2 regions of the Shewanella sp. Pdp11 genome follow, and region 2 is predicted to be linked to the other one. Evidence: predicted binding sites of a transcription regulator. Region 2 holds the regulator's gene; the other holds the start of a gene.
What was found. Region 2 encodes sigma-54, which starts transcription at its own class of promoters, with help from an activator protein. Its sites were predicted from a motif close to GTTGGCACGNNNNTNGNNT; they were not measured.

Region 1 (16,212 bases), 760 kb from region 2:
TTTTGCTGAAGCCATGTCTGATATCGACACGGCAGCGGCGCTCAATCCGCCCCACCTGTCTTGGTATCAGTTAACAATTGAGCCCAACACCCTATTCCACTCAAAACCGCCGCAGCTGCCCGATGACGAAGCGCTCTGGCATATCTATGAGCAAGGTCAACAAAAGCTGGCCGCATTAGGGTATGAGCAATACGAAATATCTGCCTACGCAAAACCTGGTTACCAATGTAGGCACAATCTCAACTACTGGCAGTTTGGTGATTATCTAGGCATAGGCTGTGGCGCCCACGGTAAGGTGACCTTGCCGGAAGAAAACCGCATCATACGCACGGTAAAAATTAAACATCCCAAGGGATATCTAAGTGCCCACAACTACACCTTCGAATCGATTGAAGTTGCAGAGGAAGATCGCGCACTTGAATATTTAATGAATCGCCTGCGCCTGATGACACCTATTCCTAAGCAAGAATTTGAACTGCGCACAGGACAACACAGAGACACATTGTCCGAAGGAATGGAAAAAGCCAAACAGCGCGGTTTACTGACAGAATCCGCTGAACATTGGCAATTAACCAGTAAAGGTCACATGTTTGTTAATGATTTACTGACACAATTTTGCTGAGCTAGCCGTTAAAATATCTCTATAAATAATGTGTTAGCTTTAAATAGTGCAGTTTAATACTATTACTGCTAACACATTTTCTAACACTAATATCCATACATTCTTGTTCCGCTTCTTTAGAATTGATGCAACTCAATCTAGGAAGCCTGATCATGCCAATAAAAACTAAAATCAGCTTAGTCGCACTAACCCTTTCAGCCCTGCTGACCATTCCCGCATATGCAGCATCAAGCTCGCCAGCCTTACACAGTGCAAGTGAACCTATGAATGCAGTGGTGCAAACCGAATCAGACAAAGCCAATGCGTTGTTCGAAACCATCTTCATGGAAAACATCATGGCGAGCCCCATTTCGCAGACTTATATGGGGATCAAGCAAGACTATGATAAATGGGATGAACTGGGTGATACCGCCGATGATAAAGCCCTAGCGCGCACAAAAAAACAACTGGCACAGGTCAATCTTATTGATGCGGCAAAACTCGATCCACAAACAAACCTCAGCCTCACCTTACTCAAACAAAATCTGCAAAATGACATCGAAGATGACCAATGGCGCTATCATAATTACCCTGTGAATCAGATGTATGGCGGCCACTCTATGATAGCCTCCTTCTTAATTAACCAACATCAAATCACAGATGTTAGCGATGCTAAGGCCTATATCAGCCGCTTAAATGGCGTGCCAAAACGTTTAAGTCAATTACAGACAGTATTAGAAGTCCGCGCAGACAAAGGCATTATCGCGCCTAAGTTTGTATTCGCCTATGTGATTTCAGACAGCCAAAACATCATCAAAGGTGCGCCTTTTGATAAGGGCGACGACAGCGCGTTACTCGCAGATTTTCGCCGTAAAGTGAACGCATTAGCGATTCAAGAAACAGAGAAGCAAGCGTTAATAAAGCAAGCTGAGCAAGCACTAGTGACTCAAGTCGAGCCCGCCTACAACAAGCTCATCGATTATATAAAAACGTTAGCGGCCAAAGCTGACGACCGTGATGGAGCGTGGAAACTCCCTAATGGCGCAGCCTTCTACAACAATGCCTTAGCTCGTACTACTACGACAAACATGAGCGCCGATCAAATCCATGACTTAGGGCTTTCTGAAGTGGAACGTATCCACAACGAAATGCGCGCCATCATGAAGAAGGTCAATTTTAAAGGCGATTTACAGCAATTCTTTAGCTTTATGCGTGACGATCCCCAGTTCTACTACCCCAATACCGCCGAAGGTAAAGCCGCTTATTTAGCAGAGGCGACTAAGCTCATCGACAACATGAAATCGCGCTTGGATGAAGTGTTCAAAGTAAAACCTAAGGCCGCCATGATAGTCAAACAGGTTGAAGCCTTTAGGGAAAAATCTGCGGGTAAAGCCTTCTATGAACAACCAGCCCCGGATGGTTCTCGACCCGGCAGTTATTACGCGAATCTGTATGACATGAAAGCCATGCCGAAATACCAAATGGAGGCACTGGCTTACCACGAAGGTATTCCGGGTCATCATATGCAGATAGCCATTTCCCAAGAGCTGCAAAATATTCCTAAGTTCCGCAAGTTTGGTGGCTATACCGCGTATATCGAGGGCTGGGGTTTATATAGCGAATCTTTCCCGAAAGAAATGGGACTCTACGCCGATCCCTATTCTGACTTTGGTCGTCTAGCAATGGAGCTATGGCGTGCATGTCGCTTAGTCGTTGATACTGGTATCCACGCTAAAAAGTGGACCCGCGAGCAAGGCATTGCCTATTACGTGGATAATACGCCCAATGCTAAATCGGATGCGGTGAAAATGGTTGAACGCCATATCGTTATGCCATCGCAAGCGACAGCCTATAAAGTGGGCATGATTAAGCTGCTGGAACTCAGACATAAAGCAGAACAACAGCTTGGCAGTCAATTTGATATCCGCGACTTCCATACGCTAGTACTTGCTAACGGCGCATTACCGCTGGATGTGTTAGAGCAACAAGTCGATCTCTGGATAGCCAGCAAGAAGAAGGCCTAATACCCTGATGTTTTAATGCCTTAATGCCTAGCCGTGAAGCATTGTTAACCTGCTTCACGACTAAAGCGACATCGATGAAAGTCTTAAGCTACGCCCAATAAAAAAGCCACTCGAAAGTGGCTTTTTTATTGGTACCATTATCCCGTTAGATAACAGAACCCTTCTCACTGTGGGTCACTATATTTGTTGTATTAATTTATGCTTTAGCACTCGCCTTCACATCACTTAACACACAGTTGCGACTTTAGGGTACAGGGAGACAAAACGCTTGCCCAAGGCTGCACAAACCATCAATAAAAAATTACCTCAGCGATAAGGCTGAGGTAAACCAAAAACTAGGATGATGGTTTAAAGAGCCAACATTGTTTTAGTTCTCAAACTTCTGTTGGCTGTGATCCAAAACTGCATTAATGCCGACCTGTACACAAAAATTGAAAGGGGTCATTTCCAATAAACGTATAGGACTCAGGTCATTCCGAATCAACTGTTACCATTGTATTCAATTAAGAACAGAGTTCAAGGATGTTATAAAAAAGTGCTTTAGAACACCCTAAAAAATCATCAGCAAATGTACTCACCAACTCAACCTAAAGCATTGATTTTAAATGCCAATAAAAGTGCTTGATTAATTTGAAATCACATAGAATTGGTTTTGAGAACAATGTTTCCTATTTTACTGACGTTTACTGAATAATTCGACATAGGGCGCATCCCAATACGGCGGCGTTCCTATGTGATCTTTGATGAACTCGATAAAAGAACTGACCTTAGGTGCTAAGTGCTTACGACGGGGATAAACCGCCTGCAATGGCAGATGGTGGGTCAATTGCCAATCCTTCAGTAAAGGCACTAATGTTCCCTTGGCAATTTCATCTTCCATCAGATAACTTGCAAGATACACAACCCCAAGACCACTGATTGCAGCAGATTTTAATGCTGGCGCGTTATCTACCCTGAAATTGCCCGATACGCCAATTTCACAGTAATCATCACCCTTCTTAAATTGCCACATGCTATGCTCGTGCCACTCGCCTTGATAGACCAAACAATTGTGGTCAACTAACTGCTCAGGTCGAGTTGGTTCGCCATGTTGAGCAATATAGCCTGGAGAAGCAACTAACAGGAATTGGCACTTCATCAGAGGTCTAGCAACCATGCCAAGCGGTAATTGCTCCGACATAGTTAACAATAAATCTAAGCCTTCACTCACTACATCTACTTTATGGTCCAGTAAGCTCACTTGTAGCTCAAGCTCAGGATGTTTTGCCATAAAGGATGGCAGCGCAGGAATGATATGCATCACCCCAAAGGATTGGGAAATCCCCACCTTGAGCACACCGCGGGTCGCATCATTTAAGTTATGCACGCTGGCTATCGCTTGTTCAGCGTCACGCAGCAGTTCTTCACCTTGCAGATACAGCAAATGCCCTGCTTCAGTCAGGCTTAAGCTACGGGTGGTACGTTGGATTAATTGAACACCAAGTCTATGCTCAAGATCGGCGACTTGTGTACTGACCTTAGACTTAGAGATCCCAAGCCTTCTTGCGGCGGCACTAAAACTACCAGCTCTGGCCACATGAGTAAAAATCGCAATAGGTTCTAACAGTTCTAACATGGAAGTCGCCTTAAGCTGTTTACGACAATGATATTAACTTTCGGTGAGTAGCAGTGGTTAGCGTAATCATCGCTTTAAAATAACCATAGCATTGATATCTCGCATTAAAGTGATATAACGCAGAGATTTAGACCGAAAAAGTCCACTAAAGTAGGGTGTTATATCTGACTGATATGCCAGCTTTTAATTATATTTTAAGAGTATACCAAATATTCGTCTTTAGACTGTAACATTCCGAACTAAATCGCTGCAAGCCAAGCCTACAAGCCACATCGACTTAGCCATAAGAGTTTTCGCCTCAATTAAACATTAGCCAACAAAAAAGCCCCTAGGCGATAAATTGACTAGGGGCGTAGCATTCAAATTTGACTCATGCACAAGGAGATAGAAGTTATTGCAGTTAAAACTCAGGGCTATTCACAAAAACTATCAGCAAGGACGATTAACAAGAACTATTCACGCAGTTCCTTGGTTGAGTTTTGTGTCAACGCATAAGGCGCGAGTTCTGGTACCTCTTGGCGTAATTGATTTTCAAGCACTAACAGATTTTCAAATCGGTCGCACAAACGGTCAGCTTTAGCTTCCAGTCCCTTAGATTGACTCTCAATTTGTTGCTCAATATCTTGGCCTAAGTTGTCCATTTTTTTGGAGAAGGCATCCATCTTGGCTTCAAAACTATCACCGTCACCCGACATGATTTGGCCACCTATGGTCATCATAATGGTGCCCACTGAGTTCTGAACAATTTGCTCCATTTCCTGCTCGAATTCGTCGTTAAAGGTGTTCTGAATTGAGTCTTCCGTCGCACCGAGATAGAAGCTATCGCCATGACGGTAGGCCACTGAATCAACGCGCTTTTGGACACCTGCCATCATTTCATCGAATTTAGCACCGGCCGCATCGCCCATTAAAGGGGTTAACGCCATGCTCACCGCTTGGGACGCTAATGCGACGGCCTCGTTCACGACTTCAATCACTTCAGGCACTTGCGTCGACACTTCATCGGCGTATTGAGTCACTAACTTTCTTTGCTTATCGGTTAAGTTTACTTGTTTGCCTTCAACAAATAACTTATCGACTTCGATGCGATACTTTTCGGTGCCCTTCTCGCTCATGACTAATTTTTTAGGCTCAACCATAACGTCATAATTTAAAGAGACTTCACAGCGATCATCGACGTTAGGCTCGGTTTGCGCTTGCGCCAACTGTAGGCCAGATGTCCCTAGAATCACCCCGGATAATGCGAATCCAGTTAATAGCTTATTTAATTTCATGTTGTTCGTCCTTTAATCTGAATAATTCGATAAACCTAAACTACTGAATAGCTTATAGTAGGAGATTAGCAGGAGACGTGCCAACTTTATAACAATATGATTATGTTGAATTTAGGAAAGTTAGCACTAAAAGGTCATTAGCGAAATTCGCTAACTTTTAGTCTGATAGTGCTAATAAAAACGAGAGGTAAAGCTAGAAAATAGATCGGCCAAGACGCTGACTTAAGTGCTCAAGCATGGCAGTGCCAGCAAGCGAATTGCCATTGCCATCGAGTTCTGGCGACCAAACACAAATCGACAGTTCCCCAGGAATAACAGCAATGATGCCGCCACCAACGCCACTTTTACCTGGCATACCAACACGATAGGCAAACTCACCCGCTCCATCGTATAGGCCCGAGGTCGCCAACAGGGCATTAAGCTGCCGAGTTTGCACCTGAGAGATAAGCTCAGTCCCCGTTATGCTTTTGCCGCGATTAGCCAAGTACAACATGGCCTTAGACAAGTCAGCACAATTCATCTTTAAGGCGCAGTAATGAAAATAGGTGCGCAGCACAGTATCAACATCGCCTTGAAAATTACCAAAGGACTTCATCAAATAAGCAATCGCCGCATTGCGCGCACTGTGCTGATATTCTGAGTCGGCCACTTGTTTGTCGAAACTAACCTTATCGTTTTGGCTTAGTTGCCTGACTAACTCGAGCATTCTGTGTTTAGGCGCACCTAAACGACTCTGCAATAAGTCAGCAATCACTAACGCGCCAGCATTGATAAATGGGTTGCGCGGCTTGCCACGTTCTAACTCGACTTGTACTAAAGAGTTGAATGAATGGCCCGAAGGTTCTTTGCCAACTCGGCTCCAAATTTCGGCTTCTTCATATAAAGTTAACGCTAAGGTTAAGCTGAAAACTTTGGAGATACTTTGAATCGAAAACGGCTCAAGGTAATCGCCCGCACCTAAGGTTTCACCATCAACGGTTGTGACGGCAATGCCTAATTTGCCAGCATCAACGCTGGCCAGTGCGGGGATGTAATCTGCAACCTTTCCTTGGCCGAGCAAGGGTCGAACTTTCTCGACCACTTCCTCAAGTAATGCCAACTCGGGCATTAACCCCACCAAATGTCGTACAGTTCGCTAACTTCAACCTGAGAAACTTTTTGGTTCGCCCAGAATGCCTTAACTGCAGCAATATCTTCTTCGGTACATTTGCCGATCGTTTGGGTTGCGATGATGCCTTCCCATTCGATGTGACCGCCGCCATGGAAACCTAACTTACGGGTTTCAATCACTTCATCGATGAATTTATCTACAGTTGCATCGATATCGGCTTCAGATACTGATGCATCAAAAGTCCAAGCCATATCAAAACCTAACTCTTGGAATTCATCAACGCGCATTTTCTTACGTAAACGACGGCTACGATTAGTTGCCATAGTGACTTTCCCCGTTGTGTTAAAAAACTAATTAATCAATTGAAATATCTAGATTAAGCGATACGCTCAAACATCAGATCCCATACACCGTGACCCAATCTATGGCCGCGGGCTTCAAACTTTGTCAGTGGGCGATGATCAGGACGTGGCACCACAGTGCCGTCACTCGACTGGTTTTTATAACCAGGAGCCGCCTGCATCACTTCCAACATATGCTCGCTGTATTCTTCCCAATCGGTTGCCATATGGAACACGCCGCCAATTTTTAGCTTGCGGCGGATCAGTTCAGCAAATTCAGCTTGTACGATACGACGCTTATGATGACGTTTCTTATGCCAAGGATCGGGGAAAAACAATTGCACTCGGGCTAATGAACCGTCGGCAATCGCATGTTCTAATACTTCCATGGCATCATGATGATACACACGTAAATTAGTCACACCCGCGATGGCGGCATCGCTTAAGCAAGAACCGACACCCGGTTTATGCACTTCAATACCAATAAAATTTTGCTCTGGTGCGTCTTTAGCCATTTGCACTAAAGAGGCGCCCATGCCAAAGCCAATTTCCAGCACAGTATCGGCTTCACGGCCAAAAACGTCGCTCAGAACCAATGGCGTTGGGCTGTAATCTAACCCCATTGTTGGCCACTGGCTTTCAATAGCTTGGGCTTGGCCTTTAGTTAAGCGACCTTCTCTTAGGACAAAGCTTCTGATCTTACGCAGATACTTGCCTTCTTCATTAAATTCAGCGGTAGTGACTTCGCTCATTTTTGCCTCGTCTAGTGGACAGCACCATCATAAAAGAAGGGCATTATCCAAAGTTCAACATACAGTGCAAGCACTAATGGGGCGAAAGTATACCAAGATTATTTGAGAGTGCGAATTTAGCTGTGATTTTCGGCTTTTTAGCCCTTATCCACTTGTCTTTGAGCTTGTCTAAGAAGATAACTGCCGCTACACTGCGCCGATGAAATCTACAGCCTCCTTCGCTACACGTATCGTCTCTTGGTACGACAATCACGGTCGTAAAACCCTCCCTTGGCAGCAAGATAAAACCCCATATAGCGTATGGGTTTCTGAAATCATGCTGCAACAAACTCAGGTTGCGACTGTAATTCCCTATTACCTTAAATTTATGGCGCGTTTCCCCAATGTGTTAGCACTTGCTAACGCGCCAGATGATGAGGTGTTGCATCATTGGACTGGCCTTGGGTATTACGCTAGAGCGCGTAATCTGCATAAAGCAGCCAAGATGATCCGCGACAATTATCAGGGATTATTTCCAACGGATTTTGAGCAAGTACTTGCACTGCCTGGCATTGGTCGCTCAACAGCAGGCGCGGTATTGTCACTGTCACTTGGGCAACATCACCCGATCCTCGACGGTAACGTCAAACGCGTGTTAGCAAGACACGGCGCCATAGCAGGTTGGCCGGGGCAAAAAACGGTCGAAGCGCAGCTTTGGCAGCTAACTGACACGTATACGCCGCAGCAAGATATTCAGAAATATAATCAAGCCATGATGGATATCGGCGCCAGTATTTGCACTCGTAGTAAACCTAACTGCGCCGCTTGCCCAGTGGCGATTGATTGCAAAGCTCAGTTGATTGGCAGACAAACCGATTTCCCCGGCAAAAAGCCTAAAAAAACCATACCAACCAAAGCGGCGTGGATGTTAGTGCTAATGCAAGACAATCAAGTGTTTTTAGCTAAACGTCCGCCAGCGGGAATTTGGGGCGGACTTTGGTGTTTCCCTGAGTTTGCCACCCAAGCCGCACTTGAAACCCACCTCGAAGAGCAAGGGTTTGCTGCGCAGCCACTCGAATGGCTAACTGGCTTTAGGCACACGTTTAGCCACTTCCATTTAGATATTCAGCCCATGATGCTTAATTTAGATAACACCCACGGCAATAAAGAGAGCGTGGGCGCTGTCATGGAACAAAACCAGTCTCTCTGGTATAACATAAGTCATCCTTCCAAAGTGGGACTCGCCGCCGCCACCGAGCGCGTGCTAGCCAATTTGGGATCACTCGTTCAATCCGCAGTCAGTAAGGAATAATCATGGCGCGTACAGTCAATTGCGTATATTTAAATAAAGAAGCCGACGGCCTAGACTTTCAACTGTATCCAGGTGATTTAGGTAAGCGCATTTTTGATAACATCAGCAAAGAAGCTTGGGGCCTATGGCAAAAAAAGCAAACCATGCTGATTAACGAAAAGAAACTCAACATGATGAATGTTGATGATCGTAAGTTTCTTGAAGAACAAATGACCTCTTTCCTCTTTGAAGGTAAAGAAGTAGAAATTGAAGGTTTTGTGCCTGAAAAAGACCAAGATTAATTCTTGTCGTTAACTTAACGACAAAGCTTACAAAAAAGCGCCTTTCGGCGCTTTTTGTTTATTCATCTCGTGAAGAATAACTGAGCGTTACTTACGCACGCCTTCAACCACAAGATCTAACTCAACATGGCTTGATGCTGGGCCTAAATCCATTTTGATACCGAAATCTTTCATCGCAAAGGTGGTTGTGCCCGTAAAACCTGCACGATAGCCACCCCAAGGATCTTGACCTTCACCCACGGCATGGGCATTGATCGCTAATGGCTTAGTGACACCATTTAAGGTTAAGTTGCCGTTAATCACTAAGTCGCCATTACCTTTATCTTCAACTGTGGTTGAGGTAAACGTCGCTTGCGCAAACTTACTCGTGTTTAGGAAATCGGCGCTACGAATATGCTTGTCACGCTCGGCGTGGTTTGAATCCACACTAAGCGTATTTACTTTCACATTCACTTTAGCCGCAGTGGGTTTAGCCGCGTCATAGCTAAAGTCACCGCTAAAATCATTAAAGCGACCAACGACATAGCTATAACCTAAGTGACTCACTTTGAAAGTAATAGAGGCATGTGCTCCTTCACGGTCAATGACATAGTCCGCCGCTGAAGCCGCCATCGGAGCCAATAGATATGCACCAATCAGTGCGCTTAACAGTTGCTTTTTCATTGTATTATCCTCGATTAAATTTAATCATTTTGAGTAAAGTTGCGTCTTTATCGATAAAGTGATGCTTTAACGCACCTGCAGCGTGGATTACCACGAGTGCGATTAAGCTATAAGCTGCGTATTGGTGGATATCGCCTGCTATATCAGCTTGGTTTTCAAAAAAAGGTCCAAATCCTGGTAGTTCAAACCAGTCAAACACCATAATTCCACGGCCTTCTGCCGTTGAAATAAGAATGCCGGCACACATGATCACCAGCAGCAATACATAAATAGCTAAATGCGCAATATGAGCAGCCAGCCTCTCCCAAGGCTTATGATTCGCCTCTGGTACGGGCTTAGGATTCACTAAGCGCCACAACAAGCGGAATAACGTCACTGCCAAGAGTAAAATCCCGACGCTCTTATGTAGATGTGGCGCTGTCTTGTACCACGCGCTGTAGTAGGTTAACTCCACCATCCACACACCTACCGCAAACAACCCAATGACGACGATCGCACTCAGCCAATGAGTCACAATTGCGGTTATCCCATAGGCAAACTTACTATTTCGAAACATACTGTAACTCCGTACTCGCGCTTTCTTCATGCCATCCATGAAATAATATTCATTATCATAAGTCTAATTTTAAAAACTAAAATCAGTAAAAATCGCTCATATCTTTCTAAATTTTAGAAAGTAAGCAGGAAACTAGGATTTATGAGCATAAATCTATAGTAAACATCAGTATCCTTCTGACTTGAAAACTACAGTCAACGAATGAAATTGACCTGAATCCGCTGAATAAGAGATAAAAAACAAGCAAGATGCACATTAAACCGCCGAACGAGTTATTTATTGGGAAAAAGCACTTGCAGAGGTGAAACTCCCTAGCTAATATAGCCGCACTTCGAACGAGACGGCTCAGCCAACGAGTTCAAAGTAGTTAACTAACGCTTAGTTTAGTTGCCCGAATAGCTCAGTCGGTAGAGCAGAGGATTGAAAATCCTCGTGTCCCTGGTTCGATTCCGGGTTCGGGCACCATTATTTTGCAGTAATAATTTAGCCGGCATAGCTCAGTTGGTAGAGCAACTGACTTGTAATCAGTAGGTCCCGAGTTCGACTCTTGGTGCCGGCACCATATAAACAACGAAGCCACTCAAACGAGTGGCTTTTTTGTATCTGTTTTTTGTATTTGAAATTTGTATCTGAAATTTGAAGTGTTTAGTACAAAGCGCAACTGACTTACTCTCGATAATACCGGTTGGTTTTGAGACTGACTTTTGGCCCTTCAACTCATGCCAGTTCAACATCATAATTACAGACAAACTTATCTACCAAAATCTGCTGTCGATAAAAGTACCGTGACACTCACTAAACTTCATCATCAGACGATATTGCCCTCCCCTTCGCATACATTGCATGCCTTAAGCGTTAATGTTCTTTCTTAAAACACAGATTAAACGAGTACTGAAATTAACCTTATCAATCCAAAGGAAGCACTAACGTCACTAAAATGCTGAAACTTTCAGCGACTCAATATGAGAAAAGTGGAAGAATCAAATAAATGTTCGATTTTTGTTTAATAGTTAATCAGTCATTTAAAAAGGGCTTGCACAGCCAAAGCGAGCACTATATTATACGCGCACTTCGAACGAACAAGGTCTTTACGACTTAGTTTGAAGTAGTTAACTAACGCTTAGTTAGTTGCCCGAATAGCTCAGTCGGTAGAGCAGAGGATTGAAAATCCTCGTGTCCCTGGTTCGATTCCGGGTTCGGGCACCACAATTTAGCCGGCATAGCTCAGTTGGTAGAGCAACTGACTTGTAATCAGTAGGTCCCGAGTTCGACTCTTGGTGCCGGCACCATATAAACAACGAAACCACTCAAACGAGTGGTTTTTTTGTATCTGAAATTCGAAGTGTTCAGTGCAAAGCACCACTGACTCACGTCAACACCAGCAGCTTGCGTTTTGCTTGGCCTAAAAGTACTCACTAGCGACCCGCACCTTACTCAAGTACTCGATAAATTGCATAAACAGAACATCAATACTCACACAATAAAAAAGCCACTCATTGAGTGACTTTAGGCTCTTATACAAACTATCAGATCAAGCTGCTCGCACTTATTTGATTAGCTCGAGTGGCATAGGCCTATCACCGGCTTGAACTTGATGTTGAACATGGCGCCACCCTTGAGTGAGTTCACTAAGATGTGCTTTTCTCTCGGGAAATTGTGTAGAAAGTTTTTCAATTACATCAATTTGCTTCTTACACAATAATGACCAACGATCTGCATTTGATAAGTACATGGCGTTTTCCTTAACTGAGGGATTACTTTTCCTTCGCCAGTTAAGTCTAGGCTGGATTGATTTTATTGCCAATTCAAAATTGCGTGTTAGCGCACTGTTAAAACAAGTCGCTCAGGAGTATCTTTGTCCTATAAACATAAGATAGGGGGCGTTATGACAGCCAATATTTTCAAACTCATTTTTGTCGCTATTGGTATTTTTCTCGTTTACAAACTCATATTTGGTGGCAAGAAAGGTCTAACTATTTTTGAAATGCATTTTAAAGATGGCCGCATGACTCAGCATAAAGGCAAAATCCCAGAGCGCTTCGAGCGGGAATGCCGCCACATTGCTAAAGCTGAAAAACTGACCTGTACTGTTAGGGCTGAAAAATCAGGAGATGTACGCTTACATATTTCTGCCAACGTGAGTGACAATGTGAAGCAAAGGATCCGTAATGTATTTCCGTTTGAATATTATGACAAAAAATCGATAGATAACAGTCGTCAAGCAGGTTAGCTCTTCGCCCTTTTCCCTAGCAACCTCAATACTTAACCCACAATGCTTGTTGAAGGCTAAGTATTGAGGTTGCAGGACGTCCCTAAAGCACTCTTCTTATTTAAACTTAACCGGGTACCTAGGTTTTAAAAAATCGGATTCTAAACGACCATCTGCCCTCGCATCTCGAATACGGCGTTCATTATCTTGCACCATAGGATCGCTGGCAGGTTGATGAGGGTCAGCTTTTGTTTCAGCTTGTTCCTCAAACACAACGTCAAAGGATGAACAAGCAGTTAACGACAAACTCAACAAGGCACACCATAGAACTAAGTGTTTTTTAATCATTTATCTACACCAACTTAAACTTGGAATAATTAAAATAATAAACAATGAGTTACATATAAGTAACTATCATATTTATCACTTTATGCCGCTAGCAAAAGTGCCTAGCTGACACTTTGGTTTAAGTTAGATACTTTAGTGCAGACAAAAAGTGATTATTAGCCAAGCTATACTGTTTAAGCCAACTTAAGCCTTAATCAACAGAGTGAATCCATGACAAGCAAGCACAAACATAGTTAAGCTAACTTAACTAAAAATTGCTGAGACTATTTTTGAATAACTAAAGTGACTTTAGCCACTGTGATGCCAAACTTAATAATATCACTCTGATTTATAATGGTATTATCATTCACTAAGAACATCCAATCGTCGAAATGCACTTGGTATTCCTCACCATCGACGAGCAATAGCATATCGTATTTCCAACGTAATGCACTACCACTGGATTGACCATCAGCGATGCCAATAATGTCGCCTGCAGTTCCCGAGTATCGCCCTTCGCCGAGTGCTTTAATGCGCCATACTCGGGTTTGACTTTCGCCATCATCATAAACAAACCATTCATGAATGACGCCCTCGTTTCCCTGCCAACTGGCTTCCATAGTGACATTGAATTTGCGGATCACTTTGCCACTAAAATCATGTACTATCCCAGACGCTTTTAATGGCCCATTAAAGAATGATTCCAACACCAGTGTCGGATGAGAATCTTTATAGTCTGTCACTTCCACCGATGAACAACTCGATAAAAGCCCTATCATTATTAGGCCTAACAATAACTTTTGACCGATAAGTCGTGTTAACAATCGCATGGTTTTTCTCCGAGTAATTGCGCCCGTAAACTCGGACGGCTAGTGTCTTCCGATAACCAAATCGCTAAAAATGCCTCAGCAAAATTAGCATCGTGGATAATATCGAGTGGTTGATGATTAAAGAAAAACTGGCTCGTTTGCCCATCCATAACCTTAAAACTTAAATGGTCGCCCTGCTTCACATCAGGCCAAGTGGCGGTTAATAAACTCAACCAACGCTGGATATCATTTTCAGCAAACGCTAGATGCTGCCATTGATCCTTTGTCGCTTCTAACAGATCTTCAGACTCTATATCTCGATAATATTCAATATCTAGCAGCAGAGGATATTGCCCCTGTTGATAACGGCCATTTACCGTCATCAGTCTCGCCTTATACAAACTAAACCACAGCCAATCCATTTCTCCGCGCCCTACTTCCTGAAAAGTCTGCGTCACATCGGCGGCATCATTCAGCTCGATAGTAATGTTTTCAAAATCTGGCGTTTTCGCCTCTAATGCTTTTAGAGGTGCGGTCAATAAACTGAGCGCCAATAAACTTAAGCAGCTTGAATTCAAAAATGAAAAACCAAGATTTGAGCTGCGATTACTAACTGACGACATAGGATCCCCTTTGACTGCATGATGTCTTACAACACCTATTGACTAAAAATGACTTAACCGGACTCAATTCCTAGATTTCAATAATTAACGTCCAAACACAGTAAAAGAGCGAGCCTTAGTGCTTCGATTAAATCCATAGGGATTAGCAAGTTGGATTAAAAATGGCAGCAAGACTAGCCAAACAAAAAATAACACCACAGCAGAAATGACATTGCCGTAGGGCAAAGTCACCGCATTAAACTGCGCGCCCGCGACATAGCTTAACGTGCCAAATATTCCTCCGAGTAACGCCTGCAATATCAGCGGTAAGGGTCGCATAAACGCTAAGCTATGATTTAAACTCAAGCCAAAGTGCAGCCATAAACAGCCAAGCCACCAAGGGAAGGCAGCAAACTCGAACAGGCCTAAAACCGACAGCACAGTGTCAATGCCGATCCCTAGGGCGGCAACCTTGAGAATTAATCGTAAATCCACTTGGCGATATTGGCCCTTACCCGACGAGGACAACAGGATAAAGTGAAGCAATAATAAAGGTATAGTTAGCAGCAGTGACAAGTTAAGCCAAAGCACACTTGACCACCACACAGCCTGAAAACTCAGGGCGTTATAGAGAATAAAACCCTGATGTTTAGGCAGATGCCGAGAGTTAGCTAACATTGACTTCATCTTTGCCTCACTTTTATCTTGCTACAACTACAGCGAAAATTTCATTTAAACGGATGCACCTAAACGAACTACTCTCAACGGCTAATCTAGCCGGATTGCCGCAGGAACAGCCTGGCTAGGCTGACTATTGCCTAGAACACGATAGTCCGGACGTACGGCAACTAAATGTACTGTGCTTGTGGTGCGTTCTAAAAATCCACCTTCACAATAACTTAGGTAGAATTTCCACATGCGGATAAAGTCTTCGCCATAACCTAAGGTTTGGATTTCACCCACGGCATGATCGAAATTCTCATGCCAATGCCTCAGCGTTTTAGCGTAATCGAGCCCCATATCATTGAGCGACCAGACCACCATATCCGTCTGTTTGGCAATATGACCGACCATTTGACTGACAGAAGGTAAACAGCCACCGGGGAAAATATAGCGCTGAATAAAATCCACACTTTTGCGATAGCTGTCGTAACGTTGATCGGCAATCGTTATCGCCTGTAGCAGCATGCGCCCATGGGGTTTTAACAGTGATTCCAGCTTTTTAAAGAAACCCGGTAAATATTCATGCCCTACTGCTTCAATCATCTCGATAGAAACAACCCTGTCGTATTCACCCGTCAGATTGCGATAATCCTCGGTCAGCAGTGTCACTTTATCGCTCAGGCCTTCGCTTTCAACGCGCGCTTTGGCATAGGCGTATTGCGCATCTGAAATCGTCGTCGTTGTCACGTGCACGCCATAGTGCTTGGCCGCATAAATAGCCAGTGCGCCCCAGCCAGTACCAATCTCAAGCAAGGTTTGACCTGGCTGTAAATCGAGGCGCTCGCAGATAGTCATCAGCTTAAACAGCTGGGCTTCCTGCAAACTGGCTTCCTCATGGGGATAAAGCGCACTCGAGTACAACATTTCACGGTCGAGGAATTGCTCGTACATGGCATTACCCAAATCGTAGTGGGCCAGAATGTTGCGCTTCGAGCCCTCCTGCGAGTTACGATTCAACACATGCTTCACGCGGTTTATCGTGCCGGTTAACCAAGAAAACTTAGCTTCAATCCTATCAAGCAAGGCTAAATTG
Region 2 (16,212 bases):
TGCGCGGCCAAAACCGAGCACTAACTCAATTGCGCTGCGGCCCAAGTCGGCAATACTGTCTATTAACTTCACTTGCCAACTCCTTTTGCCATCAATTCTTGTTGGTAATCATTCGCCGGATAATGGAACGGCACAGGGCCATCGGGCGCGCCTTGAATAAACTGTTTAAGCTGTGGATTGTCGGCGTATTTCAATTCTTCTGGCGTACCGTAGGCAATAACTTTTTTGTCGGCCACCACATACACATAATCGGCAATGCCGAGGACTTCATCCACATCGTGGGACACTACTATGGAGGTCAAATTGAGCGCATCCGATAACTCACGAATAAGCTTCACTAACACGCCCATAGAGATTGGATCTTGGCCGGCAAAAGGCTCATCGTACATCACCATTTCAGGCTCAAGCGCTATGGCTCTGGCCAATGCTGCGCGGCGTTGCATACCACCGGATAACTCACTTGGCATCATCTGGGCGGCGCCACGCAAGCCTACGGCTTCAAGCTTCATCAGCACGATAGTGCGAATAATGTCTTCTGGCAGACCAGAATGTTCGCGCAGCGCAAACGCCACGTTATCGAACACATTAATGTCAGTAAACAGCGCGCCACTTTGAAACAGCATGCTCATCCGCTTACGCAGACTAAATAATTCATTGCGACTCACGCCATGGATATCGTGACCGTCGAATAACACTTGCCCGTGGTCAGGCGTTAATTGTCCGCCGATCAACTTTAACAGGGTCGTTTTGCCTATGCCGCTCGGCCCCATGATCGCCGTCACCTTGCCCCTTGGAATGGACAGGCTAATATCTTCATATATCACACGCTGACCGCGGCTAAACCCCAAATTACGGATCTCAACCAACGGCGTTTGTTCTTGAGTCATGCTTGATTCCGACATTTGCAAAGAGGTGATCCTAGTCTTCCTAGACTGACCAATCGAAGAGCCGCAAATTGTACGTAATTGCGCTTTAACCTACAACCGAATCGACACTATCGCCCAGTGATACTTTCAATTTGCCTCATTTACAGCGAAAATGCGCCCTAAGTTTTCACTCTGCATAGGTAAAATGTTACTTAATGTTTTCAACCTAGTTGCAGAATTGGCAATATTGGCTAATTCGTTCGCACTTAGCTCGCTCTTCGTCCACTTTTAAGGTGTGATAAGTCGATACACGAGTGTGAAATCGAGGCATCCCGTGCGGTAATCTCCACTGCGATACGGGATAAATCCATTGAAATAAACGACAAAGACGATGATATTGCTCAAGGCCTTCAGTTGCTTAACGGGTTATTGTGCATGCATAGCTGCCGCAGCTGAACTTGACGAGTCAGATCAATCACTCTAGCCTGCCGCAATTGTTTTGTTGTTTTAGGAAACTCACCACAACGAGACATAAGCTAAATCGTCTGAAAACAAACTAAAACTTGGCAGAAAGCCTATTACATATCATCTTTATCGCGTACCAAATTGTGCTATTCCAATCCCATCATGGGGCGACAAAGACAATGCAAAAAGAGAGATAGACATGGTAGACAAATCACAACTGCGCCAATGGGGCTGTAAAGTTATCGACATTGAAAAGTCAGCCCTAGACAATCTTTATCAATATGTTGATTCGGCTGAATTTGCAGAAGCTTGCGAGTTGATCCTCAACTGTACAGGCAAAGTGATTGTCATGGGCATGGGCAAGTCGGGCCATATCGGCAATAAGATTTCTGCCACCCTCGCCAGCACAGGAACGCCCGCATTTTTTGTGCATCCGGGTGAAGCCAGCCACGGTGATCTCGGTGTATTAGCCGATAACGATGTGATTTTAGCGATTTCAAATTCAGGTGAGTCGAGCGAAATCCTCACCTTAATGCCCGTCATCCAACGTATGGGCGTACCCGTTATTGCGGTAACAGGCAAACCCGAATCGAACATGGCACGCTTAGCTAAAGTACATTTATGTATTGAAGTTCCAGAAGAGGCTTGCCCACTGGGACTCGCTCCAACATCAAGCACCACAGCGACCTTAGTCATGGGCGATGCCATTGCCATTGCGCTGCTACAAGCCAAAGGCTTTACCCGTGATGATTTTGCTATGTCTCATCCAGGCGGCGCGTTAGGGCGTAAATTATTGTTAAAAGTCTGCGATGTGATGCACAGCGGTGATGACTTACCGCTCGTTAACCACGATATTTGCATCACAGAAGCCCTGTACGAAATTTCCAAGAAAGGCTTAGGCATGACGGCGATTATCGATGATCAGCGCAAACTGGTCGGTATCTTCACCGATGGTGATTTACGCCGCGTTATCGATGCCGAAGTGAATCTGCGTACAACGCCCATCGCCGATGTGATGACCCGTAACTGCGTGACCATCACGGATAATGTATTGGCCGCCCAAGCGCTGCAAGTGATGGATTCCAAAAACATCAACGGATTAATTGTTATCGATAAAGACCGCCATCCTATCGGCGCTCTTAACATGCTAGACATGGTTAAAGCAGGAGTCATTTAATGCCACAGCAAGGATTTTACGGCCCAATCAGTGATGATGTGTGGCAACGCGCGCAAAAGATTAAACTGTTGATTTGTGACGTCGATGGAGTGTTTTCCGACGGCCGTATCTACTTAAGCAATAGCGGCGAAGAGCTAAAAGCCTTCCACACACGCGACGGCTATGGTGTGCGCTCGCTACTCACCAGCGGTTTTAATCTCGCCGTTATCACTGGACGTCAATCCAAAATCGTTGAAAACCGTATGACAGCCCTTGGGGTTACCCATATTTACCAAGGCGTAGATAATAAGTTCGAGCCCTATGAAGCATTGCTCGCACTCTATGGTGTCACCCCGGAAGAAGTAGCGTATATCGGTGATGATATTGTCGATTTACCCGTGATGAATGTCGTCGGTTTAGCGGTCAGTGTGGCCGATGGTCATCCCTATGTGCGTCAGCACGCCCACTTTGTCACTACGCTCAATGGCGGGCACGGTGCACTGCGTGAACTCACAGATCTGTTGCTACTCAGTCAAAATAAATTCACTTCGGCCCATGGAATGAGTATATGAGTCGTGTGACACTCGCAATTATCGCTTTTTTTGGAACCGCACTAGCGCTTTACTGGCAAGTGCAGAACAAACACAGCGGTGATACCGATAACCGAGTAAAAGATCAAAATACCCCAGATTTCATCGTTGAAGATCTGCGCAGTGTTGAGTTCAATGAACAAGGGCTAGTCAATAGCCGTGTGACGGCGAAAAACATGGAACATTATGATTCAACGAATCAAACTTTCTTTACTCAACCTGTTTATCTTGTTTATCCAGACCAAGGTAAAGCACAATGGCAACTCAGTGCAGATCAGGGCAAGCTAAACAAGGAAACGGGCAAGGTTGTACTCGAAAACAATGTTATTATTGATGCCATTAGCGCAGAAGAACCGATCCAGACCTTGTCCACCAGTTATCTGGAACTCGATCTCAATACTATGATAATGACCTCTGACCGTACCATTTACGTCACAGGGAAAGATTTTAATATTCAAGGCCAAGGCCTTTATGCCGACCTCAACGCGCAAGAAGTGAAATTGACCAGTCAGGTAGTAGGAACATATGAAGCAAAATAACGTATTACTTGCCAGCCTAATGCTAATAATGAGCATGAGCGCCTTTGCTAAAGTCGACGACCTAAAGCAGGAAGTTAAAATCAAAGCAGTGAGCCAAACGGCAGATATCAAGAACAACCAGATCATCTTCTTTGGTCCGGTGGAAGTTACCCAAGGCTCGATAAAAATCCAAGCAAATGAACTGCGTGCATTTTCTGCCGAAGGTGAAAATAGCAAAATTTTAGTGGCCACTGGTAACCCCGCAACTTACAACCAAGTGTTAGACGATGGCCGTCCAGCCTCGGCGAGCGCGAAAGAAATTCGTTACGATATGGCAAGCCGTACCCTGACACTGAAAGGCCAAGCTTCGTTAGATCAAGCGGGTAGCCAAGTGACGGGTAATGTGATCCGCTATAACATTATCCAGCAAAAATTGATTGCTGAGAGCACAGGTAGTGGTGACGATCGCGTGATCACTATTATTCAGCCAGAAAACTATCAAGATGATGCCAAACCTGACGCGCCAGCGGATAAACCTGTGAAAAAGCAGGACTCTAAATGACCCAAATCACCCTAAGAGCACAAAATCTGGCGAAGAGTTATAAGAGTCGCCAAGTGGTTAAAGACGTCAGTCTAACGGTAAAGACAGGTCAAGTTGTTGGACTACTCGGCCCAAACGGTGCGGGTAAAACCACCACCTTTTACATGGTCGTCGGTCTGGTTAAAAGCGATAAAGGCCACATCTTTATCGACGATGATGATTTAACCGCGGATCCTATGCACCTGCGCGCCCGCAAAGGCATAGGTTACTTGCCGCAGGAAGCCAGTATCTTCCGTAAGCTGACCGTCCATGACAACATCATGGCCGTACTGCAAACGCGCAAAGAATTGAAGAAAGAGCAAAGGGAAGAACAACTCGAGCATCTGCTCGAAGAATTCCACATCACCCACATCCGTGACAGCCAAGGCATGTCATTGTCGGGGGGCGAACGTCGCCGTGTCGAAATTGCACGGGCGTTAGCAGCAAATCCTAAGTTCATTTTGCTCGATGAACCCTTTGCGGGTGTCGATCCGATTTCAGTTATCGACATCAAAAAGATTATCGAACAGCTCAAAAGTCGAGGCCTTGGCGTGTTGATCACCGACCATAATGTTCGCGAGACATTAGATGTGTGTGAACATGCCTATATTGTGAGTCACGGAAACCTGATTGCCGAAGGAACACCTGCAGAGATCTTAGACAATCAGCAAGTTAGGGCTGTGTACTTAGGTGAACAATTCAGGCTATAGTTAATCAAGCGGAGCCAATGAAGGCAATTTGTGCCAGCATTGTGCTCCACTCAAGATGATAACAAGCGACCTCATCCAACAATAATAACGTAGGGATCAGCGGTAACATGAAAGCGTCACTCCAGCTCAAACTGGGTCAACAGTTAACCATGACGCCACAATTACAACAGGCCATTCGTCTGTTGCAACTGTCGTCATTAGAACTGCAGCAAGAGATCCAGCAAGCCTTAGATTCTAATCCCCTTCTCGAGCTGGAAGAGGATCAATTCGACGCCACTAAAGACCCTGTAAACCAAACGCTTTCCGATACGGATTTCAGTGAATCGAGCACTCTGCCGCCTGAGAAAGACAGCTCCACAATAGACACGGCAGAGTCCTTAACCAAAGAATCCATGCCCGACGAGCTCCCCATGGACACCACCTGGGATGAAGTGTTCACTGCCTCCCCTAATTCTGGCCCCGGCGGCAGTCGTGAAGATGATATGCCCTTCCAAGGTGAGACCAGTGAAGGCTTGTATGAGCACTTAGAATGGCAAAAAAACCTCACGCCGTTTTCTGAAACCGATTTAGCCATTGCCACCGCCATTATTGATGCCATCGACGATCAAGGCTATCTCACTCAAAGCACTGAAGAAATTCTCGAAGCCATGGGCAATCCTGAAGTTGAGCTTGACGAAGTTGAAGCCGTACTCAAGCGCATTCAACATTTTGATCCCATTGGTGTGGCCGCCCGCGATTTAAGCGAGTGCCTGCTGATCCAACTGTCGCATTTCGCCGCTGACACTCCACACCTCGAAAATGCCCGCATGTTGATCAAAGATCATTTAGATCTGATCGCCGCGCGCGATTTTAGATTGTTGATGCGTAAGACTAAATTAAAAGAGGATGAGTTAAGGGACGGCATCGCGCTTATCCAAACCCTCAATCCCCGCCCAGGTTTATTGATTACGCCCAACGATGACGAATACGTCATCCCAGATGTGTCTGTGTCGAAGAAGAATGGCCGCTGGGTGGTTGAACTGAACCCAGACTGCATGCCAAAAATCAATGTAAATCAACATTATGCATCGATGGCGCGCAGTACTAAAAACCAAGCCGATAGCCAATTTATTCGTGGCCATCTGCAAGAGGCTAAATGGTTTATCAAAAGCCTAGAAAGCCGTAACGACACTTTACTTAAAGTTGCGAATTGCATAGTGCAATATCAGCAAGGTTTCTTCGAATACGGTGAAGAAGCCATGAAACCTATGGTGCTTAACGATATTGCCGAAGCGGTAGAAATGCATGAGTCCACCATCTCACGGGTGACCACCCAAAAATACATGCATACCCCTAAGGGACTTTTTGAACTAAAATACTTCTTCTCTAGCCACGTCGGAACTGACGATGGTGGGGAGTGCTCATCCACAGCAATCAGAGCCTTCATTAAGAAACTGGTTGCAGCGGAAAACCAGAAAAAACCATTAAGCGACAGTAAGATGGCACAACTTCTGGCAGAACAAGGGATCAACGTAGCCCGCAGAACCATTGCGAAGTACCGAGAGGCTATGCTCATTCCGCCTTCTAATCAGCGTAAAAGTTTATAACCTACAGTGGATATCGGAGGACGTTTCTATGCAAATAAACCTGAGTGGACACCATGTCGAAATTACCGAATCGTTACGCGCATATGTAGAAGAAAAGTTTTCAAAACTTGAACGCCATTTCGAACAGATCAATAATGTGCACGTTGTGCTCAATGTCGAGAAAATGCAACAGATTGCCGAAGCGAGAATAAATCTTATCGGTGGTGAAGTTTTTGCAACTTCAGAGCATGCTGACATGTATGCCGCTATAGACGCCCTGATTGACAAGCTTGATCGTCAGGTTATTAAACACAAAGAGAAGTTAACAAAACACTAATAATGGAACTTTGTACCATACTGCGGCCGGAGTGCACTACCTGCGCCACTCCGGGCAGCAAGAAAAAGGTACTGGAACTCATCAGCGACTTAGTCGCTGCCCAGTACCCGACCCTCTCATCTCAAGAGATATTCGAAAGCCTAGTGGCGCGCGAAAAGATGGGGAGCACAGGTATAGGGAACGGCATCGCCATTCCACATGGTCGATTAACCGATATAAATCAGCCCATTGCCATACTCATTAAGTGTGAAGAGCCGATAGCATTCGATGCTATCGATAAGCAACCTGTTGATATTTTATTTGCACTACTGGTGCCTGCTGACCAATGTCAGCAACACTTAAGTACCTTGTCTTGCATGGCCGAAAAGCTGAGCGACAAGCAAATATTAAAACAATTACGCAAGACGCATGATGAAACGGAACTCTATCAGGTAATCACTGGATGAAACTGGTCATAGTGTCGGGCCGCTCAGGCTCAGGTAAATCTGTCGCCCTAAGGGTACTCGAAGATCTCGGCTATTACTGTGTCGATAACCTTCCCTTGCCCTTAATCGGCACTTTGCTTGAGCAACTCAAAGGCAGTAACGATCTCGTCGCCATCAGTGTCGACGTGCGTAACATGCCAGAGCAGGACAAGGTTCTAGTTAAACAACTCGCGAGCCTACCTCCTGATACTGAGTTAACGAGCTTCTTCCTCAATTCTAGCGATAAAATTCTGCTTAAGCGTTACAGCGAGACTCGCCGTTTGCACCCTTTGTCAAAGAGCCAAGTCTCTTTACAAGAAGCAATAAAACGGGAAGGGAAACTGCTCGAGCCTATGTCAAAACTGGTCGATCACTACATAGATACGTCGAACCTGAATATCTATGATTTAAGCGATCAAGTGAGACAAATTCTGCTCGGCAGTGTCGATAAAGAATTAGTGATCAACTTTGAGTCCTTTGGCTTTAAGCACGGTATGCCCACCGAAGCCGACTTTATGTTTGATGTTCGCTTCCTGCCTAACCCACACTGGGAACTGGCGCTGCGTCCATTAACTGGCTTAGATGAGCCCGTAGCTGAGTTCTTAAATCGCCAACCACTGGTCAATAAGTTCATCTGGCAAATCGAGAATTTGCTAGAAACTTGGCTGCCGCACCTCGAGCGCAACAATCGCAGTTATTTAACTGTGGCGATTGGCTGCACGGGTGGGCAACACAGATCGGTTTACGTCGCAGAGCAATTGGCTAAACGCTTTAGTAACGGTAAACATAAGGTTTATGCCCGCCATCGAGAGCTGAATAATGCCAAAGCTTGAACGTCAGATCACCATCTGTAACAAACTGGGATTACATGCCCGTGCCGCCACAAAGCTCGTGGTACTGGCATCCGAGTTTGATGCAAGCATCACCTTGATACAAGGTGATAAACAGGCATCCGCCGCCAGCGTACTCGGCTTATTGATGCTTGAGACTGGCATGGGTAAAACCATTAAACTTATCGCCGAAGGCCCAGATGCTGAGCCCGCTCTGGATGCCATTTGTGCCTTAATCGACGCTAAGTTTGACGAAGCCTGTTAGTTTCATTTCATATTCAGTGTTTCAAACAGGCACTCAGATTAGTACACATCACACTTAGCACTGCGTATTTGTGCAGTTCACATCTCGTTTCAAAAGCTTGGCGACACATTTGTCGCTCGACGGCACGAACCATAGGCGATTACACTAGCGAGCATTACCGCCGACTCACCTTAGTCTTAACCGCCTAGTCTCAGCCCTGCGCCAAGCAGCGCACTCTCGAACCAATTTGCCGCACAGTGGCGGACAACTATGGAGGACAAATGCCCGTAGATAATTCAGAAAACGATCACACCGGACATAGTCTAGACCAGTTAAACCAAGCGCTTAGTAGTGGCATGTTTGTGCACGTACGTAACATGCTGCAAAAAATGGCCGCCTCTGATATCGCGCTGATCTTAGAATCCTCACCACCCAGCGCCAGACAAGTGCTGTGGCAGCTTATCGATCAGGAACAAATAGGCGACATACTCGATGAGTTGAGTGAAGAACTTAAAGATCCGCTGATCCGCAGCATGAGTCCTGAGCGGGTTGCGAAGGCAACGGCGAGCATGGACACCGACGATCTGGCCTATATCCTACGTAGTCTTCCCGATGCCGTTTACAAGCAAGTGCTGCAGTCGATGACGGAACAAAACCGCCAGCGGGTAGAACAGGCCTTATCCTATCCCGATGAGACCGCCGGCAGCTTGATGAACACAGATACAGTCACCTTAAGACCCGATGTGAATATCGATGTGGTGCTGCGCTATCTTCGCCAAAGGGGTAACCTGCCAGACACCACAGATACCTTATATGTGGTCGATAAACAGGACAAAGTGCTCGGCGGTGTCAGGCTGGCAGATCTGCTGACCTGCGCGCCAAGCACCACAATTCGCCACATCATGGACCCCGATATCCAAAGTATTCCTGTGAGCATGTCCGACAGCGAAGTCGCGCAGAAATTCGAACGTAATGACTGGGTATCTGCTCCCGTCGTTGACGGCGATGGCAAGCTGCTAGGACGGATCACAATCGATGACGTGGTCGATGTTATCCGCGAAGACGCCGAACACTCCATGATGGGGATGGCGGGGATGGACGATGACGAGGATACTTTTGGCCCAGTGCTAAAAAGTACCCTACGTCGCTCACTCTGGCTCACGATTAACTTGTTCGCCGCGCTACTCGCCTCCTCGGTCAGCAATATGTTTGAAGGCACTATCGAGCAATTTGCTACCATCGCTATCTTGATGACAATTGTCCCTAGCATGGGCGGTGTGGCCGGTAATCAAACCTTAGCGCTCGTGATCCGTGGTATTGCTTTAGGCCATATCGGCCAAAGCAACGCCCGCTGGCTTATCGGTAAAGAGCTATCGATTGGTTTTCTCAATGGCTTGATGTGGTCAATTTTAGTCTTTATCGCCGTGTTGCTGTGGAAGGATGATATGGCACTGGCGGGCTTAATTGGTAGCGCCATGCTGATCAACATGACAGTAGCAGGGCTTGCAGGTGCGAGTATTCCATTGATTTTAAAACGCCTTAAAATCGATCCTGCCCTCGCGGGCGGCATGGTGCTAACCACAGTCACTGACGTGGTTGGTCTGTTCGCCTTCCTCGGATTAGCCACGCTCTACCTGATGCACTAACGCACTAATTCTTTAACGCTTTTACAGTTTGAGTTGATAACAAAAACGGCACCAAAAAGGATGCCGTTTTTTTATCTCGCTGAAAAACTAAATAAGGCTATTTTGCCGGAGGTTGAAAACCATAACGACTCAGAATCGCTTGGCCTTTTGCCGATAGAATAAACTCAGCTAACGGCTTAGCGGCAGCATTGGCGCCCTGCAAAACCAATAAACCATAGTCGGCACCCACGGCGAGTTCCTGCGGTAAATCGATGATTTGTAGACTCGGCACTTCTTGTTTAGCCAGCACAGCATTGGTGCAATAGGTTAAAAAGATATCTGCTTGTTTGTTTTCCATCACCCAGCCATAGGGATTGCGATCTTTAGGCGGTTTAGCACTCTCAGGGCCTCCCGTCAGTTGCAATGCCTTGGTCTCTAACGCGGCTTTCGCATTGGGTTTTACCGCTTCTGCCTTAGCAAAAACGGCCCAGGCATAATCCCCCGCCGGATCGGCTTTCGGGGTTGAAGTGCCAACTTTGACCTTAGGATCTAACAAGGTATCGAGTAGCGTTGCGCTCGTCACTTGGACATTATCTTGGGCAACCGCGCAGAGTTGATTACGGGCAAACATTTGCACTGCTTTACCCTGACCCGCATCCACTAACGCCTGCGGATGTTTCATGTTGGCCGAAGCAAAAATATCGACTTTCTCGCCCTCTTGAATGCGTTTTAACAATAAACCTGAAGGTGCATATTGCGCAGCAACACTCGTGTGCGACTGTGCTTGATAAGCGGCAATAATATCCTTCATTGCAGCCTTTAAGCTGCCTGCGGCGCGCAATTCTATCTGCGCAGCGCCCGTGGTCACTTCGGCTTTCATCGGCATTCCTTGTACAGCAGCCACCATGATGACAGGGCTTAAACTCAAGGCGACTAACAGGTGTTTGCTTATCATAATCATATTCTCCTCTGGGCGCTAAAAGTCATTCTGGTGACTTATCCCCATACAGAACGTGAAATCGATAAAGGGATCAAGCTGAACTCATCCCAAGGCAAACCGCTGTGATGTGATTGTGGTGTAGATCACCCATAACACAGGTTAGCAAGGACAAATTGTCTAGCTAAAATCCGCGAGGCACTCATGGCTAAATATCCCAAACACGGACACAAAAAAGTCGCCCTCAGGCGACTTTTGTAAAACGGATAATGCTGAACTACTGACCCGTCGGCGTTAATACAATCTCAACACGGCGGTTTTGGGCGCGGCCATTGGCATTGGCATTTGATGCAATTGGACTCGCTTCACCCATGCCTTTTGATTTTACACGGGCAGAGGCGACGCCTTTGCTCATCAAGTAATTACCCACTTCGCCCGCACGCACTTGTGACAGACGTAAATTGTACGAGTCTGAGCCACTGCTGTCGGTATAACCTAATACGTTAAGCTGCGTTTTGCTGTATTCTTTGGCCACAAGCGCCACTGAATTCAACACGCGTTTAGCGCCGTCACTTAACTCGGTTTGATCTACGCCGAAGGTGACTTCATTAGGCATGTTCAAAATGATGTTATCACCGCTACGGGTCACACTCACGCCAGTTGAAGCGAGTTGTTGGCGTAATTTGGTCTCTTGCACATCCATGTAATAACCAATACCACCACCGACTGCAGCGCCTGATGCCGCACCAATTAACGCACCTTTACCACGGTCGCTTTTACTCGAAGAGACGACGCCAATGGCAGCCCCTGCAACAGCGCCAATCAATGCGCCACTGGTCGCTTTAGCGGTTTGCTCTTCGTTTGAATAAGGATTGATTGTTGTACAACCCGATACAACTAACGCGGTCGTTAATACCACTATGGCTAACAGGGATGGTTTAGATTGCGCTGCCTGAAAACACTTCATCATTTATAACCTCTTTATATGATTGATGACTGTGAATACTGCTCAAAGGGCACGAAATATTACTTCACACTAGGTAATACGAATGACCTAGGGATTGCCACAAGGCAGGCAGTATATAAGCTATTGCGCTCGAGACAATCCTTTATCCATATTCAATTCTGCTAATCCAGATTTTAGTCAGCAAAGATACAGATTTCGGGTTGCGATCGTGCCTTAGACAGCCCTGTTCCATATCAAGCCGAAGGCACCGAAATAGTGCGTCTTGCACTGTTTTTGGCAGCACTAAAAAATCACACTGTTTTAATCGAATATACAACACAATGATTTTAATGAATAAAATAAAAATTAGAATATTGGCACGAATTTTACATACTACTAAGTGAGTAGACAGTCAGACGCGGTAGAAATCGCTAAAAACTCCAGTCGACTTCAACAGGATTAATCCAAATTAAATGGACCTATCGAGACAGAAAATGCACTCGAGTATTTAGGGTCATGAAGGAGGAAGTATGAAAACAGTCATGAACTTTATCGCACTATGTCGCCACGAATGGATCTGTCTGCGCCACCTAGGCCTGAGTCAGTGGGATTTAGAACAGCGTCACTATCATCAATAAAAGGCAACGCAAACGGTCATATTTTGGTTAGAAGGCAGTAAAAGAGGGTACGCTCATGGGAATCGCAGAAAATAGTCTCAAGCTACATGTTATCACCGAGGTTAAAGTACAAGGTCGCTTACTGTCGGATGTTGCACGTCAATACGGTTTATCTGCCAAGGCAGTCTACCAATGGGTGCGAGAAAGCGATCTGCAACCCCAGCAAAGAGAATGCGCATTAATGAGTGAGATTGCCCAGCTACAGAAAAAAATTAAACAGCTCAATCAAGAGCTACGCACGATAGGTTAGCCTGTACAACAAGCTAAACGTGCCCGAATAGACAAGGCCGGACGAGATTGCATATCGCCCTGCTGATAACGCTAACGATGTAAAAGATGTGCTAACAACAATAATAACAGCGCCCTTTTTAGTCCGGCCTTGTCGTCCAAATTGATGAACCCAGCGAAGATTGGGAAATAGTATTAACAGCAACAAACGGATAGGGACAATGCAAAAGTTTCGGCAAGACTAGGGAGGGAGTTATCTCCCCCAAGATCAAATATGTGAATTGTGCTCCCCCAAGTCATGAACATATTTCTCTCTCTGGTCTTGTCATTTTATTCACAGTTCTATGATTGCTAGCTTGTTTGTAGCAACAAGGATGGCCCCAGCTTCTATTGGGGATTAAGCCAAGGATTGGCTAACGCCAAAAATTAAATAACAATAATAAAATCAACAATAAAAATAATAGTGACACTTAATTTTTAGCATAAAAAAGACGCTACTTTGAGCGTCTTTTTTATGGGCGAAAACAATGACTGACGATTAATAGTCTTCTTCGTTTGCCTCTTGGATCCTTTGTTTACGCTCTTGCGCCTCTTCAAAGGCCGCTTGAATTTCCTCTAACACGGCACTGACATCGGCTTCGACCAATACTTCGGTAAACTCACCAGTTAATGGTGTTTCAGGTTTTAACTCACCCGCTTCAAACAGGGCCCAAATCTCTTTGGCATATTGTGTTTTTAACAGCTCAGGAGCATACAAGCCATAGTATTGGGTCATGTTATTCACATCACGCGCTAACATCCATTTGGCATGGTTATTCGCAGCGGCATCGACAGCTTGAGGCAAGTCAATAATCACAGGCCCTTCGCTATCGACTAGCACGTTAAACTCAGACAAGTCACCGTGCACTAACCCAGCACAAAGCATACGTTTGACATAGGTCATCACCAACGCATGATCTTTCAGGGCTTTTTCGGCCGACATACTGACATCGTTTAATCTCGGCGCCACATGTCCATCAGCATCCGTCACTAACTCCATCAGCAACACGCCATCGAAACAACCATAGGGTGTTGGTACGCGCACACCTGCATTTGCTAAACGATAAAGTGCTTCAACTTCGGCATTTTGCCAAGCTTCTTCCTGCTGATCGCGGCCAAATTTAGACCCTTTTTCCATCGCACGCGCACGACGGCTATTGCGGACTTTTCGGCCTTCTTGATACAACACAGCTTGCTTAAAACTGCGCTTGTCCGCTTCTTTATAGACTTTGGCACAGCGGATATCATCACCACTGCGTACAACGTACACAGTCGCTTCTTTACCGCTCATTAACTGGCTAATGACCTCATCGACCAGTCCTTCATCAACCAGGGGTTGGATTCGTTTCGGAGTTTTCATAGCGCCCTTATACCTTACTTAGGCATGATATGGAATACTGCGGGCAAATCTTCATACAAAAGCGGTCTCCAGCGGAAGGTTGATGAATATAGTTCAGGATTATTAAACGAATTTTAAGTAAAAACTAATGCACTTGCGTGTTAAACACAATACCAGATTTACTGAGGACTTTGGCAAAGAAAGAGACTGAAAATGAAGCTTAAACTAAAAGAATATTCTTTTCCGCCAACCTGTATAAAGCAAGAGGTAAAACCACAGCCTCGATCGCTGCGAACATTCAAATTCAAGACCGCTCAAATAGATATCCGAGCTAGGTTTACGTAAAAACTTAACTCACACAAATAAGGCAATCACACTTCCCACAGTCGCTGCGGCTTTCAATATTTGGCCAGCGCTGTAATACGTGTCGTTCGAATCATTCGCGTCATTAGGGGCTGTATCGGGAGTAGGCGCCTCAGTTTTGCTCATCGCAGCAACATCGGAACTAGGCTCAGCTTTGGGAGCCGCCAGTCCTAAAGCGCCATAGGTAAAGGATTTCAGTCCACTTGGCTGAGCCATCTCATTGGGTTGATGAACCGATTTGGCCGTCGGTAATGAAGCAGAATGCGCTGATGAAACGGGTGAAATCATAGCTAACCCCAAAGCAGACATTAAAGTGTTAATCGCAAACTAACACAATATCAGCCTGTTATCATGCATTTATCCGCTAAATTGTGATGGATTCAGCCCAATAAAACGCATCTATGACAGTATAAATGGCGGTATATAAAGCTAGATCTCCCCCAGAAGAGCCTTTATCCTAAACGCCACAACATATAGAGAACTTGTCCATGCATTATCCAAGCCTTTTCCTCGCCCTTTCGGTCCTATCGCTCACTCAATGCAGCAGCTTATCGATTGAAGAATGCGCCAATAGTGATTGGTTTGCCCTAGGACTGGCCGATGGCAACCGTGGGACGAGCGCAGGGCAATTGAATCAATATCAAAAAGATTGCCGAGAATTTAATCTCAGCGTCGATACCGCACAGTGGAAACAAGGATACCAGCAAGGGTTAGCCAGTTACTGTCTTCCCGAAAATGGCTATCGCGTTGGCTTAGCGGGAGAAAGCTACTATGGGGTTTGCAGCAATAACGCCTTCGTTGAACGTTATAATCAGGGCCATCAACAATATCTAACTAACAAACGCTTAGCTGAAATAGCCGATCGCTTAAATGCCATCGATAGAGAGATAAGCAGTCTTGATGGCAAGATCAATAATCTCACCGATAAGGCCGACTTATTGAAACAGAAAAACAGCCTACTCAATGAGAAGAACCAACTGTTAGATGAAAGATCTCGCCTACGCAGACCCGATATGCGCTTCGAATTAAGATTCTAAGCCATAAAAAAACACTGGGCCCAATTGGACTCAGTGTTTAGGTTAGTCAGTTTCACAGTCCGCTATTTTTGCGGCAATCCTGCAGTGGATTTAACGTTTACCCTTTGGCTAACATCGGCCAATTTAGCTTTTTTTAACCCTGATGGACGCAGGAAAAAACCATAGTAAAGTAGACTCGCCGACGTCCATGCAATAGCTAAACTCCATAAATCATGGCTCAAAAAATGGGCACCGCGTAACTCTTGGCCGATACCAAACACTAGGCCTAAACTCACCCCGAAAATCAAACCAAACTTAGCTAGATGCGGACGATACTCACGCAGCACGTAATACAAGGCAACCCAAGCAAACCCGCCGCTGGCATGGCCGCCAGGGAAACATTGGCCAAATTCAGCGCCTTCAGGTAAACGGGCAAACAGGGATGAATGCAGCATACGGCCGCCAAACTCAATCACATCCCAGGGGCAAGTCATGTGAGTAACGCTCTTGCCAATGCGTACCAGCAACACACTGGCCAATACGCTACAAAATAGATAAATCAATCCTTTGCGGTACGGCTTAACCCTGTCACTTCGAAAACTAAAGGCAATGCCGACTACAACGCTCACCGCCAGCAAGATAACAAAGTTATGCCCAGCAACGTGCAATACATTTTCGGTCAGCCAATGGCCTCTTAATGGCCAAGAGTCAACGCCA

Region 1: the regulator sigma-54 is predicted to act here: its motif matches at 5,581-5,599, upstream of AYJ58_RS09605 (YggN family protein).

The regions. Positions count from the first base shown of each region.
Region 1 is NZ_CP015194.1:2,152,570-2,168,781, reverse strand. It holds gene hemW (radical SAM family heme chaperone HemW) at 1-622, shown strand, start outside; gene AYJ58_RS09615 (DUF885 domain-containing protein) at 775-2,625, shown strand; gene AYJ58_RS09610 (LysR family transcriptional regulator) at 3,299-4,240, opposite strand; gene AYJ58_RS09605 (YggN family protein) at 4,693-5,514, opposite strand; gene glsB (glutaminase B) at 5,708-6,622, opposite strand; gene AYJ58_RS09595 (YggL family protein) at 6,622-6,948, opposite strand; gene trmB (tRNA (guanosine(46)-N7)-methyltransferase TrmB) at 7,002-7,718, opposite strand; gene mutY (A/G-specific adenine glycosylase) at 7,918-9,009, shown strand; gene AYJ58_RS09580 (oxidative damage protection protein) at 9,012-9,290, shown strand; gene AYJ58_RS09575 (YceI family protein) at 9,378-9,953, opposite strand; gene AYJ58_RS09570 (cytochrome b) at 9,958-10,509, opposite strand; tRNA gene AYJ58_RS09565 (tRNA-Phe) at 10,899-10,974, shown strand; tRNA gene AYJ58_RS09560 (tRNA-Thr) at 10,996-11,071, shown strand; tRNA gene AYJ58_RS09550 (tRNA-Phe) at 11,640-11,715, shown strand; tRNA gene AYJ58_RS09545 (tRNA-Thr) at 11,723-11,798, shown strand; gene AYJ58_RS09540 (hypothetical protein) at 12,056-12,241, opposite strand; gene AYJ58_RS09535 (DUF3634 family protein) at 12,395-12,739, shown strand; gene AYJ58_RS09530 (hypothetical protein) at 12,836-13,066, opposite strand; gene AYJ58_RS09525 (DUF3833 domain-containing protein) at 13,330-13,875, opposite strand; gene AYJ58_RS09520 (chalcone isomerase family protein) at 13,863-14,477, opposite strand; gene AYJ58_RS09515 (DUF2878 domain-containing protein) at 14,562-15,143, opposite strand; gene AYJ58_RS09510 (SAM-dependent methyltransferase) at 15,225-16,212, opposite strand, start outside.
Region 2 is NZ_CP015194.1:1,389,147-1,405,358, reverse strand. It holds gene mlaE (lipid asymmetry maintenance ABC transporter permease subunit MlaE) at 1-72, opposite strand, end outside; gene mlaF (phospholipid ABC transporter ATP-binding protein MlaF) at 69-887, opposite strand; gene AYJ58_RS06185 (KpsF/GutQ family sugar-phosphate isomerase) at 1,531-2,508, shown strand; gene kdsC (3-deoxy-manno-octulosonate-8-phosphatase KdsC) at 2,508-3,059, shown strand; gene lptC (LPS export ABC transporter periplasmic protein LptC) at 3,056-3,616, shown strand; gene lptA (lipopolysaccharide transport periplasmic protein LptA) at 3,603-4,157, shown strand; gene lptB (LPS export ABC transporter ATP-binding protein) at 4,154-4,885, shown strand; gene AYJ58_RS06160 (RNA polymerase factor sigma-54) at 4,993-6,471, shown strand; gene hpf (ribosome hibernation promoting factor) at 6,500-6,787, shown strand; gene ptsN (PTS IIA-like nitrogen regulatory protein PtsN) at 6,790-7,233, shown strand; gene rapZ (RNase adapter RapZ) at 7,230-8,084, shown strand; gene AYJ58_RS06140 (HPr family phosphocarrier protein) at 8,071-8,346, shown strand; gene mgtE (magnesium transporter) at 8,607-9,971, shown strand; gene AYJ58_RS06130 (molybdate ABC transporter substrate-binding protein) at 10,069-10,905, opposite strand; gene AYJ58_RS22120 (hypothetical protein) at 10,891-11,016, shown strand; gene AYJ58_RS06125 (OmpA family protein) at 11,165-11,854, opposite strand; gene AYJ58_RS06120 (transposase) at 12,527-12,760, shown strand; gene AYJ58_RS06115 (PA4780 family RIO1-like protein kinase) at 13,277-14,137, opposite strand; gene AYJ58_RS06110 (hypothetical protein) at 14,471-14,788, opposite strand; gene AYJ58_RS06105 (DUF2799 domain-containing protein) at 14,968-15,516, shown strand; gene AYJ58_RS06100 (phosphatase PAP2 family protein) at 15,579-16,212, opposite strand, start outside.